DNA from 2 places in the Anaerobacillus sp. CMMVII genome. Region 1 is predicted to be linked to the other one. Evidence: riboswitches for the same ligand, from Rfam matches in the RefSeq annotation. Region 1 holds a riboswitch; the other holds the start of a gene.
The links. A riboswitch is a leader RNA that binds a small molecule or an ion and turns the genes downstream of it on or off. The one in region 1 is predicted to bind magnesium.

Region 2: it holds a riboswitch for magnesium, as region 1 does, so the genes downstream of both, mgtE (magnesium transporter) here and mgtE (magnesium transporter) in region 1, are expected to answer to the same signal.

The regions. Positions count from the first base shown of each region.
Region 1 covers NZ_JACEHK010000002.1:19,632-24,977, reverse strand. The annotation lists gene mgtE (magnesium transporter) at 98-1,465, opposite strand; M-box (ykoK) riboswitch at 1,724-1,890, opposite strand; gene H1D32_RS04370 (response regulator transcription factor) at 2,878-3,534, opposite strand; gene H1D32_RS04365 (histidine kinase) at 3,509-5,346, opposite strand, start outside.
Region 2 covers NZ_JACEHK010000015.1:399,351-404,696, reverse strand. The annotation lists partial or broken gene deoD (purine-nucleoside phosphorylase) at 1-374, opposite strand, end outside; gene H1D32_RS19250 (HesB-like (seleno)protein) at 823-1,074, opposite strand; gene H1D32_RS19245 (hypothetical protein) at 1,309-1,470, opposite strand; M-box (ykoK) riboswitch at 1,638-1,803, shown strand; gene mgtE (magnesium transporter) at 2,023-3,393, shown strand; gene H1D32_RS19235 (glycoside hydrolase family 13 protein) at 3,570-5,246, opposite strand.

The DNA of each region.
Region 1 (5,346 bases):
GTGGCTGTTGAGACTTCCTCAACAGCCTGAGGCACCTATTAAAGTGCCTCTTTTAAATTGCATTTTTTTGTCTTAAACTTAGTCGTTAACCAATATATTATTGAGGTAAATAATCTAATAAGGCTGTTGCGATTGAGAAGTAAATAATTAATCCCATAATATCATTTATAGTTGTGATAAATGGGCCTGACGCAACTGCAGGATCGATTTTTAACTTATTAATAATTAAAGGAACTGTAGCTCCAACCATGGTAGAGAAGCTGAGAGTGAAAAATAAGGAAACACCCACAATAGCAGCTAGTATTAATCCACCATCGTATAAAAACGGAATAATAATTAGCAATGTAATGGCACAAATTAGCCCGAGCATAAGTCCAGTTCCAAATTCGCGCTTCAGCATTTTCTTAACAGATGATCCGTCAACAGATCCCAACGCTAATCCACGTACAACTACTGCTAAAGCCTGTGTACCGGTATTTCCTGCTGAGTCCATAATTAACGGAATAAATACCGCTAATATAATGACTGCTTCTAGGGTTTCCTCAAATTCTCCAATTACACCAGCGGTTACCAGCCCTAAAAACATTAGCATGATAATCCATGGTGCGCGTTTCTTAGCTGCAGCAAAAGCAGTAACATTGGCATCAATGGAACCTCTAACAGCTGAAATCTCACCAAAATCTTCCTCTGTTTCTTCCTCAACAACATCCATAATATCATCAACTGTGACAATCCCAACAAGCATTCCTTGAGCAGTTACTGGAATGGCAAGGAAATCGTATTTTTTCATTATCCTTGCCACTTCTTCTTGGTCCGTGTGTGTTTCAACCGATCTAACCCTTGAAAGCATAACTTCTTCAATACTTTGATCTAAAGGTGAAACAATTAAATCTCTTAATGATACAACTCCTACTAATTTCAACTGCTCATCAATAACGTAAAGGTAGTAAATTGTTTCTGCTTCAGGTGCCTCTAACCGTAGGCGGTTCATAACGTTCCCAACGGTATCTGATGATGCCACGGATATATACTCTGTCGTCATAATTGCACCGGCTGTTTGGTCATCATACTTTAATAGGTGGATTACTTCCGCGGCTTCATCCTTATCCATTTGACTCAAATACAATTCTTTCGTGCTTTCGGGAAGCTCTGCAAAAAAGTCAGCTATGTCATCGTAAGGCATATTATTGATAACATCGATAGCATAGTTCTGTTGCAATTCTGAGATATACAATTTTTGCTTACTAACTTCCAGCCCTTGAAATATCTCCGCAAACTCGTCAGGTTTCACAAATTTATAAAAAACAGCACGCTGTTTTTTGGTTACTGAATTTAAGATGTCTATTTGATCTGTAGGATGTAATTCAAAAAAAAGTTCTCTAAAATCAGTCATATTTTGGTCAATAATTGTTTGAATGATGTGATTTTGATAAGTTTCACGAGTTTGTTGGTCTAATTTTACCATGGCACTTCCTCCTAATTGGAATTCAGCAGACCTAACACCAGAGGTGTAGAAATGGAACTCCTCAATATCTTAGTAATAGTTTGTATTAAGTTAGTTTGTTTTATCAAAAAGTTGTTATTTGTCCTACTATCCGAGTCACTATCCATTTCCCCACCTCCGATTTCTTTGAAACGTAAAAAAACACCTTCACGAATGAAGGTGTTTGATGCGCAACAAAAATACAGTGTATAGACCTATAAATAGGCAACACAAATAAATACTTTCCCTCCATTCGTAGAGCTTTAGCACTGTGCGGCATAGGAATAGTTCCAGCTACGTTAAAAACCACCTTAATTCGATGGTTCCTGTTGACCCATTGGCGTCTTTCGACATTTTTGGGCAGCAGCATATCTCCAGCACAGGAGCCTCACCTAACGAGGTATTTAATTCTATATTGAGGTTAACGGAATCATTACGATTTGTCAACATATATTTTCATGAAAAATAAATCATTTGCAGTAAACTTTGTAGCCGTTCATAGCTGACTCCGTTTAAAACATTAGACATTTTTTGTCTTTGACATCATCTTACTAACCAATGAAATTCTTGTCGACGATCTTCCAGTGCTTCTCAATAATTTTTATTGCTGCGAAAGCTGTTCTTTCACTTAATGATTGATTTGAAAACTTATGAACAATTCTCATAACAGTTGTGTGAATTCGCTTTCGCCAAAATTATTTCATATCTATATGATACAAATTTTATCTAATGGCTCTTCTAAAATATTGTTGCTAATAGTTTTAGGTCGTAACCAAACGAATGCTTGGTTACGACCTAAAAGCCACAAAGTTTTTGAAAAAGCCTATCTAATATATTACTTAAAGCGATGTATATATCACTTTCACCACTCACCACTATATGCTCTTGCTGCTAATGTAGTAATAATTACGGTAATCGGTTTCGGTTTGTCATCACCAAACATAATATCTCGATATCTCTTTAATATTTGTATACAACTCTGAAAGGACTTGTTTATATAATGGTACTTTGTACACTTGAGCGTGACTGTGGGCTTTAAGACCAGCACTGTAAACTTCCAATCACCTAGAGCAGATTGAAGATCACTCAGTTAAAATTCTCTTTCTTTGATAAGAAAAGGATAAATGGCCGACCAATCTAAACAAGATTAGTCGGCCAAAGAATTGTCGAATACTTTTAGGGCGAGTATTCATTATCTAGTTTGTATTATATTTATAAAAATATCCCCTGACTAGAAGGATATTATATAAACTTAGGAACCATTCACGCTTAAATATTACTATTTGAGTGAATTTCAATTTATAACCTAGCTAGGCAATCTAATATAGTTACGAATGGTTTTTATCCAACTACATTTAGAACTTAGTAGTGAAAATAATGAATTTGGAAATTTATTAATCCATGTTTGTTAATAATTCTGTTTTCAAAGCATACTTAACTAGGTCCGACTTTTTCTTTGCACCAATCTTATCCATTAATCTTGCCTTATAAGTTTCTACAGTTTTAATACTAATAAAAAGCTCTGTCGAGATTTCCTTTTGTGTATAACCTAGAGCTATGAGCCTTAAAACCTCTTTTTCTCTTTGACTAAGTAGATCATCTTCAACACTAGTGTTTATATCTATATTTTGTTCTTTAGGTTTACCATATAAACTAGGAATTAAAGTTGGATAAATATAGTGTTCGCCTCTAATTACTGTCTTGATTGCAGTAATTAGTTCTGTATCTACAGCTCTTTTTAACACATACCCAGAAGCACCTGCATTAAGACCCTCTTTCAAATATGCCTCATCTGAATACATTGTTAAAATTAATATTTTCACATCAGGATTTTTGGCCATAATTTCTTTTGTTGCTTCAATACCATCTTTTTCAGGCATATTAATATCCATTATGATGATATCCAGATTAGTTCGACACGCTTTTTCGATGGCGGTCTTCCCATTATCAGCCTCAGCAACAACTTCAAAATTTTCTTCTGCTAGAATAATAGTTTTTAAACCGGAACGAAATACAGGATGATCATCAACTAGCATGATTCTGACTGTCAAGTATATCTCCCCCCTCAGGTTTTAACGGAATTTTAACCATAATTACTGTACCTTGATCACGTTCAGATTCGATGTTAAGCGTCCCACCTAATAAAGAAACTCGTTCCTGCATTCCTCTAATACCTAAATTGTATTTTGAAGGGTCTTTATTTAACACTGCTTCAATATTAAAACCTACACCATCATCTTCAATAATGACTGAAATGATGGATCGATTTTTCATAATTATAACGCTTACTGATGTAGCATTGGAATACTTCAAAATATTCGTTAATGACTCTTGAACAACCCGAAAAATGGCTGTCTCTATCTCTGGTCTTAGTCTATCCGTCTCAATTCCGTTAATTATTAAATCAAACTCTGCCGGAAATTTCTTTTTAAATTCTTCAATATACCGTTCAATTGCTACTTTTAGACCGAATTTATCAAGGATGCTCGGTCTTAACTGCCAAGCTAATTCATGTACCTCTTCAATCGTATTATGGGTTAGTTCTCTTAATTTTTTTATCTCATTTTTTCTGACTTCATCTGATGGGGATTCTTGTAAGACTTTTAAACCTAATAAAATCGATGAAAGGGAATGACTCGTTTCATCATGCAGCTCTCTTGCAATTCTCTTCCTTTCCTCTTCCTGCACGGTCATTACTTTTTCTAAAAGCATTTCACGGATTTTTTCCTTCTTTTTCAGCTCTTGCCAAAGTTGAATATTCTCAATGGTTACTGAAAGTTGATTTCCGATCGTTTTTAAGATTTTTACCGAATAAGGATCCAATTCTTTCGTATTACATATTTGTATTTTCCCTACATATTGATCTTTCACTAATAATGGAAAAGTATTATTTACTTTAGCCTCCTCGTTTTCACATAAACATCTTGGTTCCTTGATTTCTGCCTCATTACTATACATGTCTAAAAAACACTTTTCCTTTGAATCAGAAATCACTTCGATTTGATCTCCTATTTTTATTTGAATAAATGCACTATTTAATGAAAGTTCATGTACGATTTTCTGAACAAACTTTTGCAAAACCTTTTTCATTTCATCGATTGATGTTATATTTGCTGAAATACTGTTTAATAGAGTTAATTCTCGATTCCTAGTTAATATTTCTTTAAAATATTCTTCTTTTTCATTTCTTTCTTTTTCGAGATTCCCAAGCATTGAATTAAAAGAATGTGTTAGTTTTCCAATCTCATCATTCGGAAAATTACTTATTCTTGAACTGAAATCACCTATTGCCACTTTTTTAGTTAAACCCACTAATTTTGTAATTGGAAATGTAATGATCCTTGTTAATCCCAAAACAATTACAACAGATACAATTAATACAAAAAACATAATCGTAAATATATGTTTCGTTACATCGACTAACGCTTTGTTCAAAGAATCATTTCGTAAACCTACTCTTGCAGTTCCACCCAACCCCTTTACGACTGGAACTGCAACATCACGAATTATTCCTTTCTCAGAGTTAAATAAAACTAAATTTACATTGTCGTTATTATCTACTTTATTATATAATTTGAGCTCGTCACTTAACATTTGATTTTCATAAGTATGAACAAGTGGTTTCCCACGTTCATTTAGAATAAAAACATATTCAATGTCTTTATTATTAGCTTTCGTATCATTTACAAGTTTTTGTAGGGCATAAATATTATTTGTCAACATAAGGTCACTACTTTTTGCCGCTACATCACTACCGATTGATTTTACCCTATCATCTAACTGTTGAGATAACGTCTCAGTGATTGACATTCTTATTGCAAATAAACTAAAAACTGTCACTAAAGTAATTACAATGAAAACCA
Region 2 (5,346 bases), on a different contig from region 1:
ATAGTCAATTCCCTTAAACCTAACTCTATTCACAGACGAGTCAGTAGAAGCACTCATTGCAATGATCAAGTCCCTCACTTTCACATCTTCCTGAATAGCACCGCATGTCCCAACTCGAATTAAATTTTTGACACCATAGCTTTGCATTAATTCTTGTGCATAAATCGATATTGATGGAATTCCCATACCAGTTCCTTGGACAGAAACTCGCTTTCCTTTATATGTACCTGTAAACCCTAGCATTCCACGAACTTCGTTATAGCATTGTGGGTTATCTAAAAATTTTCAGCTATAAATTTTGCTCGTAACGGATCCCCTGGTAATAAAATTGACTCAGCTATTTCATTTTCTTTAGCACCTATATGTACACTCATTTACATTTCCTCCTACATGTCTAATTCTCATACAAAAAAATCCCCTTATAACCATCTCTATTAAGCTTTCCTTTGTGAGAGACGTTATACATGAAGGGACCTTTAAAAATATGTTATTGCGGTAAGTTTTTTTCCCTTTTAACCCTAGCTTTTTCAATAACTAATGTTTTTTTCGTAACCAACCTTTTTCTTTCATCAAAACAAGATGTTGTCTTTAGCTTCTCTGCAAGTGCTTTACCTTTTCAATATCCTTACTACTCAAAAATCACTATAATCCATGAGCACAACCCTTCCTGTATAAATTGTTATACAACAAAAGATCCTTATCTTTTAGACGCACTCTCGATCTGTTATATATTAATTATAACACAATATTTCCTCGAATTAATAAAAAATACCTAATCAGGTAGGAAGGGACTAACCTAAGTAATAGGTTAGTCCCGCGATTTTAACAACATTCGTTAATTCCAACCATAACAAGGCCAGAACCTTGTGGAGTTTCTTGGAAATCCAGGGTTAACCCCTCAGTTTGGTCTTTAATGCTTTTTTCAAATGCTACTTGTACACCGTTAATTGTTTCAACGATATCCTGGTCTGTTGCCTCTTCCAGAGACAATCCTAATTTTGGGCCACCTCAGCCCATTCCTGCAAAAATGACTTTAATTCCTTTTGCGTTGTTTTGTTCAAGTACTTCTTGAATAACGCTTTTGCTTCCTCTGTAATTTTCATTTTTTCACCTCAAAAATCTTTCATGAAGTATTCTAAAAAACTAAGCTTTGCTTAGTAACAAGAATATTTCCCTAAAAGTATAAATTATCATGCTTAATTATCGTACCAATAATATTTATTATTCACAAGGAAGAAGACCTGTAAACGTAAATTCTTTTAGCAAAATATACTTCAAGAAATACAAAAAGCAGGTAAAGTTGTTTACCTACTTTGCATGAGTATTTATTGTCTCAAGATCCTTTGTTTTAAAAACACCTTTTAATTTTGTAACGAAAGAAACCGTCCTAACGTCGTTAATTCCATAAAAAATACGGATAATAATTAGAAAATAAACAACAATAGTTAATAAAATAAGTCCATACACCATAACGCTCTCACTCTCCTGATTGAGAATAATTTTCACTATCATTATATGCTTTATGTACCCTTATTTTCAAGAAGTTTTTGAACATTTTTTGAAAAGTTCCTTTATTTCGAACTTTAAGTTTTAGGTTGACAGTCTAGTTTTTGTTCGATAACCTAAACAAGACAAATGAATACCTTCGTTAGGTGAGGCTCCTGTGCTGGAGATATGCTGCTGCCCAAAAATGTCCAAAGACGCCAATGGGTCAACAGAAACTATCGACTTAAGGTGGTTTTTAATGTAGCTGGATGTATTCCTATGCCGCACAGTGCTAAAGCTCTACGAAAGAAGGACTTTTACGCATTAGCTTACTTCCTTACTAAAGTATGCTTTTTTCCGTATGCTATTTAACACCTTCATTCGTAGAAGGTGTTTTTTGACGTTTTAAAAAAGGTGGTGGGGAAATGGATCCTGACTCGAATAGTAGTCATTTTTTAATGCACAATACTAAAAACAAAAGCAGGATTTTCATTTTCCATTATTGGTTTTTGGGGTCCTGAGAAGGAGGTAATTCCTATGGTAAGATTAGACCAAGAAAATCGTGAAGGCTATACTAGACAATTAATTGAAACGCTAAACGATCAAAACATTAAAGATTTCAGAGAATTATTTTTTGAATTACACCCAACAGACCAAATTGAGTTATTCAATAAAATTACGAAAAAACAGCGCCATACTATATATAAATTCCTATCTCCTGAGGAATTCGCTGAAATTTTTCAAGGATTAGAGCCTGAGGAGCAAAAGCAATATATTGCTGAACTTCAGCAAAATTATGCGATAGATGTTATTAACAATATGTCTTATGACGACATCGCTGACTTTTTAGGTGAATTACCTGAAATAACAAAAGAGCTTTATCTAGGAATGATGGAAACAGAAGAGGCTCAAGAGGTTATCCATTTATTAAAATATGAGGACCAAACTGCAGGGGCAATTATGACAACTGAGTTCATTTCAGTGTCGTGCATGGAAACTGTCGCCGAGGTAATGAAGAGATTGCGTACTGAAGCGCCTGAAGCAGAAACCATTTACTACCTTTATGTTATCGATCAACAACTGAAACTCGTCGGTGTTGTTTCCTTAAGAGACTTAATTATCTCTCCTTTAGAAGAAAAAATTGAAGAAGTCATGTTATCAAGAGTAAAATCTGTAGAAACACATACAGACCAAGAAGAAGTAGCTAGGATTATCAAAAAGTACGACTTTTTAGCGATACCCGTAACAGCCCAAGGCAAACTTGTCGGGATTATTACGGTAGATGATATTATGGATGTTGTTGAAGAAGAAACAGAAGAAGACTTTGGTGAAATGTTTGCTGTAAGAGGATCATTAGACACGAACGTAACCTCTTTTACAGCTGCTAAAAAACGTTCACCTTGGATTATTATGTTGATGTTTCTTGGACTAATAACTGCCGGGGTTATCGGTCAGTTTGAAGACACACTTGAGGAAGTCATTTTACTCTCAGTCTTTATTCCTTTGATTATGGGGTCAGCGGGTAATACTGGAACCCAAGCCTTAGCTGTTGTTGTTCGAAGCTTAGCTTTAGGAGCCGTCGATAAATCAACGATTAGTAAAATGCTACGCCGGGAATTTGGAACTGGTATTATGTTAGGTTTAATTTGCGCCATCACCCTACTTATTTTAATTCCGTTGCTATATCCCCAAGGAGGATTTTGGTTAGCAGGTATTGTTGGTTTATCCCTATTTGTAACATTAAGTATTTCTACAATGGTTGGTGCCATTGTCCCATTAATTATTAATAAGTTTAAGATTGATCCAGCAGTAGCCTCCGGGCCCTTCATTACAACTATTAATGATTTATTAGGATTAATTATTTACTTTTCAATCGCGACCGCTTTAATTGATTTTTTACCACATTAAGCGATTGTATATTTCAAAAACTCTGCTCAATGCAGAGTTTTTATACATTTTATTTTTATGTTGCGACTTTCACTGGTTTCGCAACATATTAATCCTCATACCCCGTCAACACAACGCATCTATAGCCTATTAATCCAAAAATCGCACACAATTGTGTGCGATTTCATTCATACCATTTATTTAATTAAATAAACCCTAGCCTCATATGGCTTTAAAGAGAAATTGCTTACATCGCCAACGCTTTCAGGATAATTCGATACAACCAATTCACTGGTAGTAAAATGAATGTCATCAGGAAGTTCAAATGTTGGCTCATTGCCATAGAAGTTACAGATGACAACAAGTTTTTCTTTGCCTAAAGTCCTAACATAAGCAAAGATTTCAGGATCATCTGCCAAAATCAAATCATAACCGCCATAAACGATTATTTCATGTTGTTTACGGAGACGAATTAAATTTTGATAGTAGTAGAAAATGGAATTTTTATCCTCAACAACAGCTTTTGCATTGATCTCTTTGTAATTTGGATTGACTTCTATCCATGGCGTTCCTGTTGTAAAACCGGCATGCTCACTGTTGTCCCACTGAACTGGCGTCCTTGCATTATCTCTACCTTTAACATAGATGGATTCCATAATTTTCTCATGTGGAACACCTTGCTCACGTTTTTCTTTGTACATATTTAATGTTTCAATATCTTTGTATTGCTTGATATCCTCAAAGCGAATATTCGTCATTCCCATTTCTTCACCTTGGTAAATATAGGGCGTCCCCTTCATCATATGCAATAAAGTGGCTAGCATTTTTGCCGATTCTACTCGGTACTCCTTATCGTTACCAAAGCGTGAAACCATGCGTGGTTGATCATGATTATTAAAATAAAGACTATTCCACCCAACAGTTTCTAATCCCTTTTGCCATCCAGATAAATTCTCTTTGAGATCATGTAGTTTTAGAGGACGAAGATCCCATTTTCCATCAGGACCTGAATCTAAATCAACATGTTCAAATTGAAAGACCATGTTTACTTCGCGTGTATTCTCATCTGTGTACAATCTAGCTTGGCGAGGGGTTACCCCAGGCATTTCTCCAACAGTCATTACATCATAATTTGCCGTTGTCTTTTCATGCATTTCACGTAAAAATTCATGAATTCGTGGACCATTCATAAAATACTCGTGACCAGAAACATATTTTTTCTCAGCGTCAGCTGGTGCACTAGGTAATCCCTCAACTTTTGAGATGAAATTTATTACATCCATTCTGAAGCCATCAATACCTTTATCAAGCCACCAATTCATCATCTGATAAATTTCTTCTCGCAGCTTCGGGTTTTCCCAGTTTAAGTCTGGTTGCTTTTTAGAAAATAGGTGTAGAAAGTATTCATCTGTTGTTTCATCATATTGCCAAGCAGAGCCACTAAATGCAGATGCCCAATTATTTGGCTCTTCACCATCTTTGCCTGGACGCCAAATGTAGTAATCACGATAAGGATTATCCTTCGATTTTTTTGATTCTATAAACCACTTATGCTCATCTGAACTATGATTCACTACTAAATCCATGATAAGCTTCATACCACGACTATGAACCTCGTCTAAGAGTTCTTCCCAGTCAGACATCGTTCCGAACTCTTCCATAATATCTTGATAGTCACTTATGTCATAACCATTGTCATCATTTGGAGATTTATAAACCGGAGAGAGCCATATCACATCGATTCCAAGCTTATGTAAATAGTCAAGTTTCGAAATAATACCTCTTAAATCACCAATCCCATCCCCATTGCTATCTGCAAAACTGCGCGGATAAATTTGATATACAACACTTTCTTTCCACCAGGCTTTTTTCATAGTTATTTAGTCATCTCCCTTACCTTTATACATATAAAGTATAGCCAATATGTTCAATCATACTCTATCATGTTAACTTTGTGCAAACGGTTTCCTAAAA